Regions from separate parts of the Pseudoalteromonas sp. MMG033 genome, predicted to be linked through region 1. Evidence: predicted binding sites of a transcription regulator. Region 1 holds the regulator's gene; each other region holds the start of a gene.

The links. Region 1 encodes MetJ, which represses methionine synthesis genes. Its sites were predicted from a motif close to TAGACGTCTAGACGTCTA; they were not measured.
Region 2: a site for MetJ is predicted at 3,523-3,540, ahead of metK (methionine adenosyltransferase). Genes of this name have one in related genera too.
Region 3: a site for MetJ is predicted at 2,841-2,858, ahead of AC2CZC_RS08790 (methylenetetrahydrofolate reductase). Genes of this name have one in related genera too.

What each region holds. Positions count from the first base shown of each region.
Region 1 covers NZ_CM170070.1:1,764,060-1,770,154, forward strand. Annotated here, with positions in the region: gene priA (primosomal protein N') at 1-1,071, opposite strand, end outside; gene rpmE (50S ribosomal protein L31) at 1,326-1,541, shown strand; gene AC2CZC_RS07765 (malic enzyme-like NAD(P)-binding protein) at 2,156-3,397, shown strand; gene metJ (met regulon transcriptional regulator MetJ) at 3,457-3,777, opposite strand; gene metB (cystathionine gamma-synthase) at 4,106-5,329, shown strand; gene metL (bifunctional aspartate kinase/homoserine dehydrogenase II) at 5,334-6,095, shown strand, end outside.
Region 2 covers NZ_CM170070.1:99,856-105,950, reverse strand. Annotated here, with positions in the region: gene AC2CZC_RS00395 (CYTH and CHAD domain-containing protein) at 1-1,110, shown strand, start outside; gene AC2CZC_RS00390 (HDOD domain-containing protein) at 1,380-2,225, shown strand; gene metK (methionine adenosyltransferase) at 2,269-3,420, opposite strand; gene tkt (transketolase) at 3,681-5,672, shown strand; gene AC2CZC_RS00375 (methyl-accepting chemotaxis protein) at 5,799-6,095, opposite strand, start outside.
Region 3 covers NZ_CM170070.1:2,002,465-2,008,559, forward strand. Annotated here, with positions in the region: gene AC2CZC_RS08785 (zinc-dependent metalloprotease) at 1-1,774, shown strand, start outside; gene AC2CZC_RS08790 (methylenetetrahydrofolate reductase) at 1,843-2,799, opposite strand; gene AC2CZC_RS08795 (M16 family metallopeptidase) at 3,082-5,967, shown strand.

The DNA.
Region 1 (6,095 bases):
CTCAAGCGCAGGGGTTGCGGTGCCTAGGAGCAATGGACATTGCGCTTGGTGCGCTCGATATGCTGCCAAGTCTCGGGCGTGATATCGCAAGCTATCTTGTTGTTTAAATGAATGATCGTGTTCTTCATCGACGACTATCATGGCAAGCGATTTAAAGGGTAAAAAGATACTAGAACGAGTACCAATGACAAGTGCTGCTGTCTCTTGCTGTGCGCGACGCCAAGTATGTAAGCGTTCATTATCAGTTAGGTTGGAGTGCCACAAATCAATAGGCAGTCCTTTGAAGCGGCGTTTAAATCGGTTGACTGTTTGCGGGGTTAAACCAATTTCAGGCACCAGTACCAAGGCTTGCTTGCCAGCACTGAGAACCTTTTCCAAGCACTGTAAATAGACTTCAGTCTTACCACTGCCTGTGACCCCTTCGATTAAGAAAGTACGAAAACCATCTGTATGATTGATGGCACTGCAAGCAGTTGCTTGTTCTTCATTAAGTAGGGGCTTGCTACCAACAGACAGTGCCGTGTTTTGCCATGACGTATCTGTGCGCAACTCTTCGCGGATCAGTTGCTTTTCTAGCAAGCCCTTGATTTGTGCTTGAGTAAAGCCCAGTGTTTTGAGTTCCGTGTGTGTCGCATCTCCAGCGGTACGCATTTGTTCAAGCAGTGCTTGTTGCTTTTTGGCTCTCAGGTTTACTACTTCGCGCCCCTCATCTGTCAATGTCAGCATGGGAACTTGCGTTTTATCGACATCTTGACCATCACGCAGTGCACCCGGCAAAGCGGTAAATAAGGTTTCTCCGAAAGGGTAGCAGTAATAGTGACTAATAAATTCTAAAAAGTTTAAATGTGCGGTATCTAAAATTGGCGTGCTATCTATAACAGATTCAATCGGTTTTATTTTATCTTCAGGAACATCACTGTGCGTTTTGAGCTCGGTCACTACCGCTACGCAGCGTCGATTTGCAAACTTGACCCATACGCGACCACCAACACAGGGGGTCATCGTGCTTTGATAGGTGTAATCAAATGTTTTGTGTAAAGGGACTTTTATTGCGACTGCTGCAAATGGCATGTGCTCTCCAAGTGATCCGCCGATTGCGTAAAGTATGAAAGTGAATTGGGCTGATTATACCTTATCGCCCTATGCTTGTGAGGCTAAATTATGGATAGTGAACAGGAATAATAAAAATCCCCATAATAACTAATTTATTGCTTGTAGTTTGTACATGAAAGTCCTAAAATACGTGTCCAATTTATTTGTATAACGACGTATGGTGCCAAACTTCGGGTTTGGAGAGCGATACGGCCTTAAACTAGAGGTTTCCTATGAAAGACGGTATTCATCCTAAGTACGAGACGATCTCAGCAACTTGTTCTTGTGGTAACAAATTCGAGACGCGTTCAACACTTTGTAAAGACATTCACCTAGACGTATGTTCTGCATGTCACCCATTCTACACTGGTAAGCAGAAGATCCTTGACACAGGTGGTCGTGTTGATCGCTTCAACAAGCGCTTCGGTGCGCTATCTGCTAAGCGTTAATCACGACTTAGTCAGCAAGAGAAAGCACCTACGGGTGCTTTTTTCGTTTGTGAGCAAATCAATTATTCCCTATTAAAATTACTTTCTTCTCTTTCTCTCGCAATAAAAATCACTCTCAACTTGGTATTGTATTAAAAAGTTGCCATATTTGTTCTATAACATAGTTAAAACAATAGATTGTTAGCATAATAAACCATCGCATCTGTGACCTCGTTTTTATGATTAATAGGTTGGTGTTGAGTGTTTAAATTCGCCTTAGTTATGAATAGTTATGCGGGTTAAATTTGTTATTAAAGTCATCTAAATGTCACTAAATGTAGTTATCTTTCTTTAAAGTTGGATTAATGCTGTGATTGTTGTTCTAAGATGATTTTATTGTCTATTTTGCATATAAATTAATCTATTGTCGCCCTGTTTAGTTTGTGTAAGCGTTAAATTGTTGCAGTAAATATTGATGAAAAGTGGCTTAAAAGTCGCTAAATTACAAAAAATATCTGCTAACAGGATAGACCTGATAGTGCTTGAATTAATTTTCAAAAAAGGTATTGTTTAAGGCAGTTAGCGAATTTTTATCTCACTCTCACTTTTAACTTCTCGTAGGAAAAAATCGCGTCATGTCAGATTTACGTGAAAAAGCATTACATTACCACGCACACCCCGTCCCAGGTAAAATCAGTGTTGAGCTGACAAAGCCAGCTGAATCAGTCAAAGATCTTGCCCTAGCTTATAGTCCAGGTGTTGCAGAACCTGTACGTGAAATTGCAGCCGATCCAGCCAATGCATATCGTTATACCGGCAAAGGCAATATGGTCGCTGTTATCAGTAATGGTACTGCTATTTTAGGCCTAGGTAATTTAGGCCCATTGGCGTCTAAGCCTGTGATGGAAGGTAAAGCTCTTTTATTTAAGCGTTTTGCTGGATTGGACTCAATTGATATTGAAGTGAAGCACAACACAACTGAAGACTTTATCAATACGGTTGCAAACATTGCAGACACATTTGGTGGTATTAACTTAGAAGATATCAAAGCACCTGAGTGTTTCGAGATCGAAAAAGCGTTGATTGAGCGTTGTGATGTACCGGTTTTCCATGATGATCAACACGGTACAGCGATTGTTACAGCTGCGGGTATGTTGAATGCGCTTGAAATTCAAGGTAAAGACATCAAAGAAGCCATCATTGTTTGCTTAGGCGCAGGTGCTGCAGCTATCGCATGTATGGAGCTATTGATTAAATGTGGTGCACAACGCGAACACATTTATATGCTAGACCGCAAAGGTGTTATCCATACACGTCGCGATGACTTAAATGAATACAAAACGCTGTTTGCCAACAATACGGACAAGCGTACTTTGCAAGATGTCATTGCTGAGGCTGATGTGTTTGTAGGTGTATCTGGTCCTGACTTATTATCACCGGAAGACTTGAAGTTGATGGCTGATAAGCCAGTGGTATTTGCATGTTCTAACCCAGATCCAGAGATCAGTCCAGAAGTGGCTCATGGCGCGCGTGATGATTTAATCATGGCGACAGGCCGCTCTGATTATCCTAATCAGGTTAATAACGTACTGTGTTTCCCATTCATTTTCCGTGGTGCGCTTGATGTGCGTGCAACCGCTATTAACGATGAAATGAAGATTGCAGCAGTGGAAGCGATCCGTAGTATTGCTAAAGAGCCTGTACCTCAAGAAGTATTGGTTGCAGCGGAAGTAGATACATTGGAGTTTGGCTCAGAGTATATTATTCCAAAACCAATGGATCCGCGCTTACTTCCTCGCATAGCGAAAGCGGTTGCACAAGCTGCAATTGACTCAGGTGTGGCGCAAATTGATATGCCAGAAAATTACATGGCCTAATCACCAGATACAAAAAAGCCTCACATATTTGTGAGGCTTTTTTTGGCTTGAACAAAGACTTAATCTTCGTTGATCTCTGGGATTTCTAAGCCCATTTTTTCCATGATTTCACGAACTTCCGCAGGGATCTTTTCAGGATTATCTTTTCTTAAATCTTCATCGTTTGGCAAAGGTTGCCCTGTAAAGGCATGAAGAAAAGCTTCACACAATAATTCACTGTTTGTTGCATGGCGCAGGTTATTCACCTGTCGACGAGTCCTTTCATCCGTCAGTACTTTAAGTACATTCAGAGGAATTGAAACCGTGATCTTTTTCACTTGTTCTGATTTTTTACCGTGTTCTGCATAAGGGTGAACATATTCACCGTTCCATTTAGCCATAATTGTGTACTTGCCTCAGTGTTTACCTTGAATGCAAATAAGACTGTATTTTGCGTGCTGAGTGAACTGCAGACGGTGTGTACTTCGCACAAAATTTATGTGTGTGCATTGTACAGGAAATTGGCAGAATACTCGGTCTTTTGCCATATTTGGTCAAAGATCCAGTCTTATTGACATCCTTTATCGCTTTCGTGGCGAAATTTTATCGGTTTGAATAAGATAGTCAAATACTAGTTATTTAGCCATATAGAAGGATAAATGCTTTGACATCTTTTAATTGTTCATCTAACCTTTTAGACGTCTAAACATCCAAGTATCTAGGTGACCTATGAGCCAAAGTAAAAAGTCAACGATTGCCGTAAGAAATGGCATCGATGCTGACAAGCATCACGGTGCAGTTGTGCCTCCTCTTTATTTATCTACGACCTATTCTTTTGCTGATTTTGATAAGAAGCGAGACTATGATTACGGTCGCAGTGGTAATCCAAATCGCGATATATTAGCCGACACCCTGACGCAACTAGAGGGTGGTGAAAAAGGCATTATCACGGCAACTGGCATGGCAGCAGTTCACCTAGTCACACAGCTGTTAAATCATGATGATACGCTGGTTATTCCACATGACTGTTATGGTGGAAGCTACCGCTTATTTACATCGTTGGAGAAGCGTGGCTTACTGAAAGTAAAAGTGCTTGATTTGACTCAGCCTGACAGCCTTGCGCAAATTGCAGAGATTGCACCTAAGATTGTTTGGATAGAAACACCGAGTAACCCTATTTTACGTTTAACGGATATTGAGGCCGTGGTGAATGCTGCACATGGGTGTGGTGCTTTGGTTGCTGCGGACAATACATTTTTATCACCGGCATTGCAAAATCCAATTGCGTTCGGTGTAGACATCGTGGTGCATTCAACCACTAAATTTATTAATGGCCACTCAGATGTTGTTGGTGGTGCCGTTATTGCACGCACTCAAGAGCTCGGCGATGAGCTTGCTTGGTGGGCAAATAATATCGGGATCACGGGCTCTCCGTTTGATAGTTACTTAACACTGCGCGGTTTAAGAACATTAAAAGTACGCCTAAAGCAGCATGAGCAAAATGCATTAGCGATTGCGCAGTATTTAGAAGCCTCACCCTTTGTCGAGCAGGTATATTACCCGGGTCTTGAATCACACCCTCAGCACGAACTTGCGAAAAAGCAGCAGCATGGATTTGGTGGCATGGTGAGTTTTGATATTAAAGGGACTCTGAAAGACTCTGCGACATTTTTAACCTCACTTTCTCAGTTCTCTTTGGCAGAATCTTTAGGCGGTGTGGAAAGTTTAATTTGCCACCCAGCGACTATGACTCATGCGGGCATGGAACCACAGGCTCGCCTTGAAGCAGGCGTTGGAGATACTTTGATCCGTATTTCAGTTGGTATCGAAGATGTAGAAGATTTACTTGCTGATTTAGAGCTGGCTTTTCAAAAAGTAAATAGCCCTGAATCTGGCAGTTCAGACAGTGCTAAAGATTTTAAGTTATCACCAGCACATACGGTTTTATGGTAAGCACATGACAAAAGTAGTACATAAATTTGGTGGCTCAAGCCTGAGCTCAGCAGCACGTTATCAAGCGGTTGCAAATATTATTTTGGGCCAATGCCAAGCGGGTGATTGTGTAGTCGTTTCTGCAGCCGGTAAAACGACCAATACTTTGGTCAAGCTATGGCAAAGCTATGTGCAAAAAGATGACAATGGATTTAACGACATCTTATTGCAGGTAGAAAATCATCAAAATCAGCTTCTAAGCGAGCTATTTGATAGTCAACAGGTGAGTGCATTATCAAGCCAACTAAAAGATGAATTGCAGAGCATTGCTAAAGCGGCCAAGGGTGGCGTGTTGCACGAGGCGACATTGCTGGCTCATGGTGAGATTTGGTCAGCAAGATTATTAGCGCGTTTGCTTTGCACGTTAAATGTGGAATCGTTGGATGTTGATGCAAGAACGCTGTTCACACAGCATCAGGGACAATTATTACACGCTCAAAATAAGCAAGCTTGTCTTGCGCAAATTAAAGCGGATAAGATTTACGTTGTGACTGGCTTTATTGCCTCAGATTGCGACGCAAAAACAATTACACTTGGACGTAATGGCAGTGACTATAGCGCAACTTTACTTGCTAACTATATTGATGCTAAAGCGGTTTCAATTTGGACTGATACGCAGGGCGTATTTAGCACGGACCCTCGTAAAGTGAGTTCTGCAATAAAATATCCAAAAGTGTGCCGTGTTCAAGCCAACCTATTAGCTCGCCTTGGCAACCCTGTACTGCAT
Region 2 (6,095 bases), 1.7 Mb from region 1:
TCAGGCAGTTTAATTGAGGTGGTATTAGATAAAGGTGAAGTATCCGCAAGTGGAAAGTCTGAGGCGATTTCTGAGCTGGAGATAGAGCTTGTTGAAGGAGATCGTGTTGATTTATTTTTATTGGCAGAGCAACTCGTTGCACAGATTGGGGTAAGGCTAGGTTACTACTCTAAAGCTGCTAGAGGATATCGTTTAGCTGATGATAAACCGTTGAAAGCTGATAAAGAAATTGGATTTGTACCATTATCTAGTGATATGAACCAAGAGCAGGCGTTTATAAAAACAATTAACTATGCAATTGCGTTAGTACAAAAACATGAGCAATGTTATGTCAATGAGCCAAGCTTAAAAACGCTTAAACGCATCATTGATGGTGTGCGTTTAATTAAGCATGCTTTTTGGTTATTTGAAGAGTTTGTCGAAAGGGAAACCACGGATAGCCTACGCAAAGAACTGAAGTGGTTGTTAGGTGAGCTTGATTGGGTAGAGAGCGCCATATATTTAAAGACTTACACATCTAAACGCCATGCCTACTATAAACGCATTCACGGTGCACCGGAGCTGTCTCAGGTGATTGATGACCTGAAAAGCGTACAGCCTACCAAAACGGACTTAGAAGATCTCTTCCACTGCCCACGATATAACAAGCTGTTATTGTCCTTAACTCGCTGGTTAATTGAAAAAAGTTGGCGACAGCAGTGGGATCAAAATGCAATAAAATCAGCGCAGAGCAATGTGCGTTCGATGGCTAAAAAAACGTTTGATTTAGAGTGGAAAAAGCTCAAATCTATGTTTCTTAACAAAAGTTCAATGTCGCTTGAGCAATATGTGCAAACACGTTCAAGTATTGAAGAGATGTTACTCAGCGGCAGTTGTTTAGGTTCGCTATTTGATGAAGAGCTCAGGTTAAGTTTTAGAGCGCCTTGGATGGATATTCTCGCAGGTATTTATGAGCTGGAGACATTGCATTACTTACAGCAGCTTTGTGAAGGGCAAGAAGCTCAACCATTGTCTGATATTTTGGTTTGGTTGCAGCAAAAATCGGATTTTTTAATTAGTGCAATGGATCAGAGCCGAGACGCGTCAATTAGTTGTGAGCCTTATTGGTAAAGTTTGGGTAAAAACTGCTACATTCAGGGTGTTAAAAGCGCCCTGAATCTGATTCTTTAATCTAAAAATACGAGTCATTAAAAAATAAATATTGTACAAAGCACTTTTCTTTCTTCAGTTACTATTTTGTTGCCAAGTTCAACAATCAATTACTCGAACTATTTCACTTAATCTGATCCAAATTGATGACTATTAGAGATTACTAAATAGTCGCGACAGGTCAAAATTCATCTACTACACTAAAATCAAAGCCACCACATAGGTGACCTATGATAGATATTGATGACAAAGTTTTAGCAGATTTAAGATCCGGCTTTAGTTTACCTGCTAAGCCAGAGATCTTACAAAGCCTCCAAGATGAATTAAATAGAGATGAACCTGAATTAAATCGAGTAGCTGGCATTATTACAGAAGATGTCGCTACGTCTGCTGCTGTATTAAAAGTTATCAACTCTCCTGCATATGGCATGTCTAGAACTGTGACAGACATTAAGCAGGCTGTGATGTTTTTGGGGATGAATTGTATTACTCAAGTGGTGACTGGGCATTTGCTAAAAAGTGCGTTTGCGCAAGATGACTGTTGTATTTCCTTGCAGCGTTTTTGGGATAGTGCGTCTGATATTTCACAAGTTGCCATGCTCATTGGAAAAAAAGTGAATTCGGCAATGCCAATTGAAGATTTGCAATTACTCGGTTTGTTCCATGATGCCGGGATCCCAGCAATGGCGATGCGCTTTGAAGATTATAATGATGTGCTTATGCGTGCTGCACAACGTCCAGAGCACTCGCTGATAGAGTATGAAGCGCAACAGTACCCAACAAATCACACTGTTGTAGGATATTATTTAGCAAGCTCTTGGCATTTGCCAAAAAGAGTATGTCAAATTATTTTGCGACATCATGACTCGTCATTTTTTCAAGAGAGTGATTCTAGCGTCGAAAAACAAATCATGGCGACTTTGAAGCTGGCGGAGAATTTTTGTTTTGAAATAAAGCACTTTAGGAGTTGTGCTGATTGGCATGCATTTAAAGATGACGTGATGCTTGCTTTAGATTTAAGCGATGATGACTATACAGATATAAAAGAAGATGTCGAAGAATACTTGATAGGATAAAAAAGGCGCCAGCGGCGCCTTTACAATAATAAGTAATGACTTATTAAAGACCAGCAGCTGCTTTAAGTGCTTCTGCTTTGTCTGTTTTTTCCCAAGGGAACTCTTCACGGCCGAAGTGACCATATGCAGCCGTTGGCTGGTAAATTGGACGTTCTAGGTCAAGCATAGTGATAAGGCCGTATGGACGAAGGTCGAAGTGTTCACGAACTAGTTCGATCAGACGCGCTTCATCTACTTTACCTGTGCCAAATGTATCAATGCTGATAGATGTTGGCTCTGCAACACCAATTGCATAAGAAACTTGGATCTCACACTTATCAGCTAAGCCTGCTGCCACGATGTTTTTAGCAACATAACGACCTGCATAAGCTGCTGAACGGTCAACCTTAGAAGGATCTTTACCTGAGAAAGCACCACCGCCGTGTCTAGCCATGCCACCGTATGTATCAACGATGATTTTACGACCAGTTAAACCACAGTCGCCCATAGGACCACCGATCACGAAACGGCCAGTTGGGTTGATAAAGAATTTAGTCGCGTCAGTGATCAACTCTTTTGGTAGAGTTGGTTTGATGATAGTTTCCATTACCGCTTCTACTAGGTCATCTTGAGACACTGAGTCACAGTGCTGAGTAGATAGTACTACTGCATCGATACCCACAGGTTGGCCATTTTCATAGGCAAAAGTAACCTGTGATTTTGCGTCTGGTCGTAACCAAGGTAACGTGCCGTCTTTACGTACTTCAGCTTGACGTTGAACTAGACGGTGAGAATATGTAATTGGTGCAGGCATTAAAACATCAGTTTCATTACATGCATAACCAAACATCAAACCCTGGTCGCCAGCACCTTGGTCTTCAGGGCGAGAGCGGTCTACACCTTGGTTAATATCAGGAGACTGCTTACCAATTGTGTTTAAGATTGCACAAGAATCAGCGTCAAAGCCCATATCTGAATGCGTATAACCAATTTCGCGAACTGTTTTACGAGTTAGCTCTTCGATGTCTACCCAAGCGCTTGTGGTTACTTCACCACCAACCATGACCATACCTGTTTTTACATAGGTTTCACACGCAACACGTGCTTTTGGGTCTTGCTCAAGAATTGCATCTAATACTGCATCTGAAATTTGATCCGCAATTTTATCCGGATGGCCTTCAGAAACTGACTCTGAAGTAAATAAGTGTTTCGCCATTATTTTATACTCACAAAAAGTGCGCTTCGCGAACATGCGTAAAACAGCGCTTGAAAATCTAGGGAGTTATTCTAACTAAAACAGGGTTGTATGCATAGTTTTTTTACGCCTAGACGTCTATTTTTAGATAGTTGCATTTTGTGCATTAAAAACAATGTGAATTTATAACTTTTATTGTGATTTTAATTGCAGTGGTTATTTTATTAAGTAAGAATGGGCCTTTAAAACCACCGTGCAAACACTTAAAGGTAGGAGAATCCATGCCATCTCGCAAAGAACTTGCAAACGCAATTCGCGTTCTATCCATGGACGCTGTACAAAAGGCTAAATCAGGCCACCCAGGGGCACCCATGGGCATGGCAGACATCGCAGAGGTACTTTGGCGCGATTATTTGAAGCACAACCCGAATAATCCTGAGTGGGTAGATAGAGACAGATTTGTATTATCAAATGGTCACGGCTCAATGTTAATTTATTCTTTATTACACTTGAGCGGTTATGAGTTATCGATTGATGATTTAAAAAATTTCCGTCAGATGCACTCTAAAACACCTGGCCACCCTGAATATGGGTATGCACCAGGTATCGAAACTACAACGGGTCCTCTAGGACAAGGCATTACAAATGCTGTTGGTATGGCAATTGCCGAAAAGGCACTTGCGGCACAATTTAACCGTGATGAATACGATATTGTAAACCACTTTACTTATGCATTTTTAGGTGATGGCTGTCTGATGGAAGGCATCTCTCACGAAGCGTGCTCACTGGCGGGCACTCTAGGGCTAGGTAAGTTAATCGCATTTTGGGATGACAATGGCATTTCAATTGACGGTGAAGTTGAAGGGTGGTTCAGTGATGATACACCTAAGCGCTTTGAGTCTTATGGTTGGCATGTTATTCCAGCTGTGGATGGTCATGATAGCGAAGCTATTAAAGAAGCGATTGAAGCTGCGCGAGCTGAAACAGGCAAGCCAACGTTGATTTGTTGTAAAACGGTTATTGGTTACGGCTCACCTAACAAATCAGGTAGCCATGACTGTCACGGTGCGCCATTAGGTGATGATGAAATTAAAGCAGCGCGTGAGTTTTTAGGTTGGAAGCATGATGCTTTCGAGATCCCTGAAGATGTTTACGCTAAATGGAATGGTGCGGCACACGGCCAACAAATTCAAAGCGAATGGTTGGTTAAATTTACAGAGTACCAGATGCATTATCCAGAGCTTGCTGCTGAGTTTGAGCGTCGTACCAAAGGTGAATTACCTGCTAATTGGACTGAGCAAACCGAAGCTTATATTGCTGAGTTACAGGCAACCCCTGCTAACCCTGCAACACGTAAGGCGTCGCAAAATGCACTAAATGCATTTGGTCCAATTTTACCAGAGTTTATGGGTGGTTCAGCAGACCTTGCAGGCTCTAACCTAACAATTTGGGAAGGCTCTAAAGGTCTAACTGCGGATGACGCATCAGGCAACTATATTTTCTACGGTGTGCGTGAGTTTGGTATGTCTGCAATCATGAATGGTATTGCCCTACATAAAGGCTTTATTCCTTACGGTGCTACATTCCTAATGTTCATGGAATATGCACGTAATGCCGTGCGTATGGCTGCATTAATGAAGCAACCAAGTATCTTTGTTTATACGCATGATTCAATTGGTCTAGGTGAAGATGGACCGACACACCAACCTGTAGAGCAACTTGCTAATATGCGTTTGACACCTAACTTAGTTAGCTGGCGTCCATGTGATCAGGTTGAGTCAGCAGTATCATGGCAGCAAGCGATTGAGCGTAAAGACGGTCCTACATCTTTAGTATTTACGCGTCAAGGTCTTGCACAGCAAGCTCGTACTGAAGAACAAGTTGCTGCAATTAAGTGCGGTGGCTATGTGTTAAGTTGTGATACAAACCCTGAGGTTATTCTTATCGCAACCGGCTCAGAAGTTCAATTGGCTGTAGAAGCAGCAGAGCAATTACGTCAAGAAGGTAAAAAAGTACGTGTTGTTTCAATGCCTTCAACAGATGTATTTGATGCGCAATCTCCAGAGTATAAAGAATCAGTATTACCTGCATCGATAACTCGTCGAGTTGCAATTGAAGCGGGCATTGAAGATTTCTGGTACAAGTATGTGGGTTTAAACGGTGCTATTGTTGGTATGAGCACCTTTGGTGAATCGGCACCTGCTGGTGAGCTATTCAAGCACTTTGGCTTTACTGTTGAAAACGTAGTCGCCAAAGCAAACGCTTTGTTTTAATCGCGTTTAAGAAATTAAAAAACCGCCCAACAGGGCGGTTTTTTTGTGCATAAGTTTTACTTTGTATTTTTAAACGATAAGCCCAAATGACAAAAATGGACTTATCGCATAATTAAGTCAGTCTATTTACACTCTAAACTGTGATACAGATTGACGTAACTCTTCAGCAAGCTTAGCGACTTCCGAGCTAGAAGTTGAGGTTTGATTTGCCCCTTCAGCTGTTTGCTCAGCAATCGTTACGATTGACTCAAGGCGTTCGCTTATCTCTTGAGATACTTGCTGCTGTTCGTTTGCTGCAGTTGCAATTTCCTCACTCACATCGTGTGCTCTTGAGACAGCATCAGTGATAGAGTTCAGCGCTTCGTTGGCGATATCGCTCTGAGCCACACATGATTCTGCTTGCTGTTGTCCTTTTGACATTGC
Region 3 (6,095 bases), 240 kb from region 1:
TTATGCCATCACGGTGCATCAGCGTCATTCACTTATTGAGTTGCCTGATGAAAACTATCAGCCACGTCAGTTCCACCCTCAGTCAGGGTTTTGGAGCATTGAGCACAAAGATTACTCGGCACCTTTAGGAAGCTCGATGTATGTGCGCTATATTCCACGTCATCGCCTAGAGAAAAAAGACCCTACGGCAAAAGTGTCTGAGCCAGTAAAACCGATTGTTTACTATTTAGATCCCGGTGTGCCCGAACCGGTAAAAACCGCATTGCTTGATGGTGCGCGCTGGTGGGATGATGCATTTGAAGCGGCTGGTTATAAAGGCGCATTTGAAGTGAAAATGTTACCCGAGCATGCAGATCCGATGGATGTGCGCTATAACGTGATCCAATGGGTTCACAGAGCGACGCGTGGCTGGTCGTATGGTGCATCTATTATCAACCCATTAAGCGGTGAAATCATCAAAGGACATGTGACATTAGGGTCATTGAGAGTGCGTCAAGATATTCTCATTGCAGAAGCCCTTGCTGCACCTTTTATCAAAGGCGATGAAGTCACCCAAAAACTACATGATATGGCGCTGGATCGCATTCGCCAACTCAGTGCACATGAAATTGGCCACACTTTAGGTATTGCTCATAACTTTGCAGCATCAGCAGATGGCCGCGCATCCGTTATGGATTACCCACACCCACTGGTGCAATTTACCAATGATGGACAGCTTGATGTGAGCAAAGGTTATGCCTCTGGTATGGGGACTTGGGATATCCAAGCGGTCAAATACGGCTATGGTGACTATCGTGCCACAGATGAAGCGCAAGCGCTGGCGCAAGTGATTAAGCAGACCAACGACATGGGATTGGCGTATATCTCTGATGCAGACGCAAGACCGCAAGGTGGTGCTCACCCGACGGCACACTTGTGGGATAACGGTGAAGACCCAACAGCTGAACTACGTCGTGTGATGGGCATTCGCCAACAAGCCCTGGCTCAATTTGGTCCTAATAACATCAAAAAAGGCGTTGCCTTATCACAGTTAGAAGAAAAGTTGGTGCCACTGTATTTATTCCACAGGTATCAAGTTGAGTCTGCTGTGAAGTTGATAGGCGGCGTTGATTACGACTATGAAGTACGCGGTGAAGACAAAGTAAAAGGTGCACATGTTGTGGCAAAAGCACAGCAAGTGGATGCATTGCAGGCACTGTTGGAGACATTATCTCCTGAGTCACTGAGTATTCCTGAGTCTGTACTGGCGGTGATCCCACCTAAGGCTTACGGTGAGTCGAGAAATCGCGAAAGTGTTCATGGCAGAACTGGCTTGACGTTAGATGCTATGGCATTACCAGAAATGGCAACCCAGCACACATTGAAGTTATTACTGAATGCCGAGCGTTTAAATCGCGTTGCTCAGCAGTATGCGCGCAATGACCGCTATTTAGGCAGTGATGAAGTATTGGCAAAGGTCCATGCGCATGTATTTGAAGCCAATGCAAAATCTACTATGGCGAAAAAGTTAAACCAACGCGTGCAGTATTTAACGGCCTATCGCATGGCGGATCTGAGCCTGAGCGATAAAGTTGCACCAGAGGTGCAAGCACAGCTTCGCTATTATTTGCGACAAGTCGCGCAGGACACAACAGAACAGTCGCTGTTTTCAAGCCCAAGTAAAGCTGATGCGTTTTCGCTCTATTTAGGCGAGCATATTCAGTATTTCTTAAAAGAAGGTAAATGGCCTGCAAATTATGCGCCTTTGGCTATGCCTCCTGGGTCTCCGATTTAAGCGCTGAGTTATCATGAAAAAAGCCCCATTTTGGGGCTTTTTACGAGATGAATGGTGTACTGAAATGATTAAGCGATTTGCTTCTCTGCCAGTTGCAATTCCATGGTGGCTTTGAGTAGGCGATACAAATTGATAGAGGCATCAATTTCTTCTTTACGGTTGGTTAAGCTCTCAATGTTTAGGCCAAGAGGAATATCCAAGTGCGCGCAACTTCGTAAAATCAAATCTAAATTCTCACGGCAAATTTTTATTGATTCATTGAGCGTATTGTCGGCATCTAACATGCGCCATTTAGTTGCTTCTGGCACTGAGATACCCAACCACTGCATAAACTCGAGTGTCTTTTGCCCACCACAGGGGGTGAAGGTCAAAATAATGCGCTTTGGTTCATTGCCTTGCTGACGACAAGTACGTGCATAACTGGTTAATAAATCAATCGTTGCTTGCGCATCATACACTGCTTGAGATATGAAATACTCGCAGCCTTTGGTGGTTTTATCGATCAGTCTCTCATGCTCATTGCGTTTGTTTGCATGGCGCTCAGCGATAGTAACACCGCCCAAGAAAAAGTCTTGTGTATGCTCACGTAAAGTTTGATAAGCCTCAGGCAAACCTAATTTTATGTCGCCTTTTGAAGATGGGCTGCCCACTAGCACAAGGTTGTTCAAGCCAAAATCTTGTTTTGTTTTCTGTAACCATTGGGTGAACTCTTCTCTGTCCCGTTGTGCAACACTTTTATAGGTGATGACGTCTAGATTAGATAAATCACGGACTAATTTACTGTATTCAACCGGGTCGACTGTTTGCTTAAAAGGAAAAGGTCTTGGCACCTGTGTACGGCTGCTTTCATCTTGAATGTCGTAAATCACCACCCCATCATACTCGATTTCATGCAATCGATTTAACAGCTTAGTGGCAATCGTTTGAAGCTGTTCGCTATCTGTGCCTAGCTTAGGTGGAGTTGTACCAATTAAATATACGCCTTGATTAGGGTCTAATATTTTCTCTTGCAGCGTTAAAGCCATGTCCTCATTCCCGCTCATTCATCATTACAGGGTAAATATAGCAGCCATTTAGACGTCTAGATAGATTTTTTTATTGAATTTACTTCATTAAATATGATTTTTTTTCATAAGGACTGAAATTAAAGAACATTATGGTGCAAATTTTTAATGCAATCCGAGGTAAGTTTTTTTCACCATTTATCGAGATATATGAGATTTTTGCTTTCTTTAAGGCATAATCAGGGAATAAACCTGTGCTTTGCACTGGCATACAGAGACAAAATGATAAATTTAGGGACGCATATGAAATTTAAGCTTTTGGCAACCAGCCTTGCTGTTACCTTGGCACTGAGTGGCTGCGCTGCAAATAACGCAAACAATACCAATAGTCTTCAAAGCAATGCCGTAGCTGCGGTGAACACTGCTGAAAACAAAGTGTTTTCTCAAGACTATGTCTTGGAAGAGCTCGATAATGGGCTACGTGTGATGGTGGTTAAGACTGATTATCCCGATGTTGTATCTTTACAGATCCCAGTATCCGTTGGTTCGCGCAATGAAATCGAAGATGGCAAAACAGGTTTTGCACACTTCTTTGAACATATGATGTTTAAGGGGTCTAAAAAATACCCTGAAGCAATCTACAAAGACATCATCAAAAATTCAGGGGTTGATAACCGCGCTTATACAACCAACGACTACACCAATTATTATTTAAGCTTCTCTAAAGAACATTTAGAAAAAGTATTAGAGATCCAGTCTGATATTTTCCAAAACCTACATTTTAGCGAAGAGCAATTCCGTACAGAGGCGTTGACCGTAAAGGGGGAATACCTTAAAAATAATGCCAATCCGCTTCGCAAATTATTAGGTGCTGTACGTGAAAAGGCGTTTGATGAGCACACCTATAAACATACTACGATGGGCTTTTTTGAAGATATAGAGGCAATGCCAGATCAAATGGCCTATGCGGATTTATTCTTCGAGCGCTTTTATAAGCCTGAATATGCGACCATCATCATCGTGGGTGATGTGGAGCCACAAGCCACGATAAATATGGTGAAAAAGCACTGGGGTGAGTGGCAGCGTGGTGAATATCAAGCAGAGATCCCAGTCGAGCCAAAGCAGCAAGCAGCAAAATACCAGCATGTCGTCAATGAAGGGCAACCGGGTCACTGGTTATTAGTCTCTTACAAAGGACCAGCTTGGCAGCCAACTGAAAAAGATCGTGCGGCAGTAGATTTAATTTCCGAGTTATATTTCTCAGAAAACTCTAAGTTATATCAAGAGTTGGTCGTGGATAAGCAAATTGCGACACAATTGATTACCTATAATGCAGAAACAAAAGATCCCGGCCTTTTACATGTGTTCGTTAAAGTCGAAGACGAAAAAGACCTTGTGACCGTGCGTGACGCAATTAACCGTACTTATGCGACAGCACGTACGGAATTGGTAGATGAAGGCAAGCTGGCGGCGCTTAAATCAAATAAGCGTTATAGCTTTGCCAATGATTTAGACTCATCAAAAGCAATTGCATCTATGCTAGCAAGCTATGTGCACTTTGAACGTGATCCTGAAGTTATCAACCAAATGTATGCAACGGCAGACACTGTCACCCCAGAAGACATTCGCCGCATCGCAAACAAATACTTTGTTGATTCTGGACGCAATACCGTCACCATGTCAGCAAAAGCTGAAATCACTGGTTTTGATAAAGAAGTAGCGCTTGATGCACTGACGGCTGAGCTAAACCGCCCTACAGAGCAGCACTTTACTGTACTAGATAAAACGTCAAATTCACCGCTTGTTGATGTGAATTGGTTATTTTACACGGGCGCGGCGGCTGATCCGGTTGGGAAAAAAGGGGTTGCTGCTTTGACCGCAGCAATGCTGGCTAAAGGTGGCAGTGCAACTAAGTCATATAAAGAAATTCAAAAAGCCATGTACCCGCTAGCGGGTAGCTTTGCTCATCAAGTAGATAAAGAAATGATTGCATTGCGTGGTCGTGTGCATAAAGACAATGCACAGCAGTGGTATGCATTAGTTGGTGAGCAACTGCTCAATCCAGGCTTTAGAGAAGATGACTTTAGTCGCCTGAAAAAAGAGCTGATTGATAACATTAATTCAGACTTAAAGTCGTCCAATGATGAAGAGCTGGGTAAAGAGGTGCTTTATCATAAGTTGTATCAAGGTCATGCCTATGAAAGTCTTAATTTAGGTGATTTGTCAGATTTAGAAGCCCTAACATTGCAAGATGTGAAGGATTTCTATCACAGTCAGTTCACTCAGGCGAAGTTAAATCTAGGGTTAACAGGTGCGTTAAATGACGATTTGAAGGCGCAATTGATACAAGACTTAACGCGTTTACCAAAAGGTGAAGAAAAGCGTTTAAATGTTACGGATGCACCTGCACTAGATGGGATCCATGCGACCGTAGTTGAGAAAAGCGCTAAATCAACGGCGGTGTCATTTGGTTTCCCAATTGACACCGTACGTAGTAGCAAAGATTGGACTGCGTTATGGTTAGTACGTTCATACTTTGGTGAGCACCGTAATTCAGGCGCTTTCCTATTTGACCGAATTCGTCAAACTCGTGGTATGAACTATGGCGATTATGCTTACATAGAATACTTCCCACGCGGTATGTACCAAACTATGCCTGATGCGAACTTAGGTCGCTCTGAGCAGATCTTCCAAGTTTGGTTACGTCCACTGCGCTCAAATAACGACGCGCATTTTGCCACTCGTGTCGCGGTGTATGAGCTTGATAAGATGATTAAGCAAGGGATGAGTGAAAAAGACTTTGAAGCTACGCGTAATTTCTTAAACAACTATGTGCCGCAGCTGGTGGCGAGTCAGGACAGACAACTTGGTTATGCATTGGATAGCCAATTCTATAATACCGATGAGTTTGTAAGCCTAGTTCGTTCACAGCTTGCGAGTTTGAGCTTAGATGACGTCAACCGTGTGATCCGTGAAAACCTACAAACTGAGAATATGCACTATGTGTTTGTGACAGGTGACGGTGAAGATATGAAGCAGCGTCTTGCTAGTGAGCAGGTGTCACCGCTGAAGTACAATGTCAGCAAGCCGCAGGCTTTACTTGATGAAGATAAGATAGTAGAGAGTTATAAGCTGTCTGTGCCTGCAAATAACATTGAAGTCATACAAGCACAGGATTTATTTAAATAAACCTCTAAGTTGTATGACAGAACAAACGCCTCGCTTATGCGGGGCGTTTTTATTGATTAGCATTAAGTTGCATAAGCGTAAAAAAAACACCATTATAGGAACCTTCAGTTATAATTAATAACTAGAAA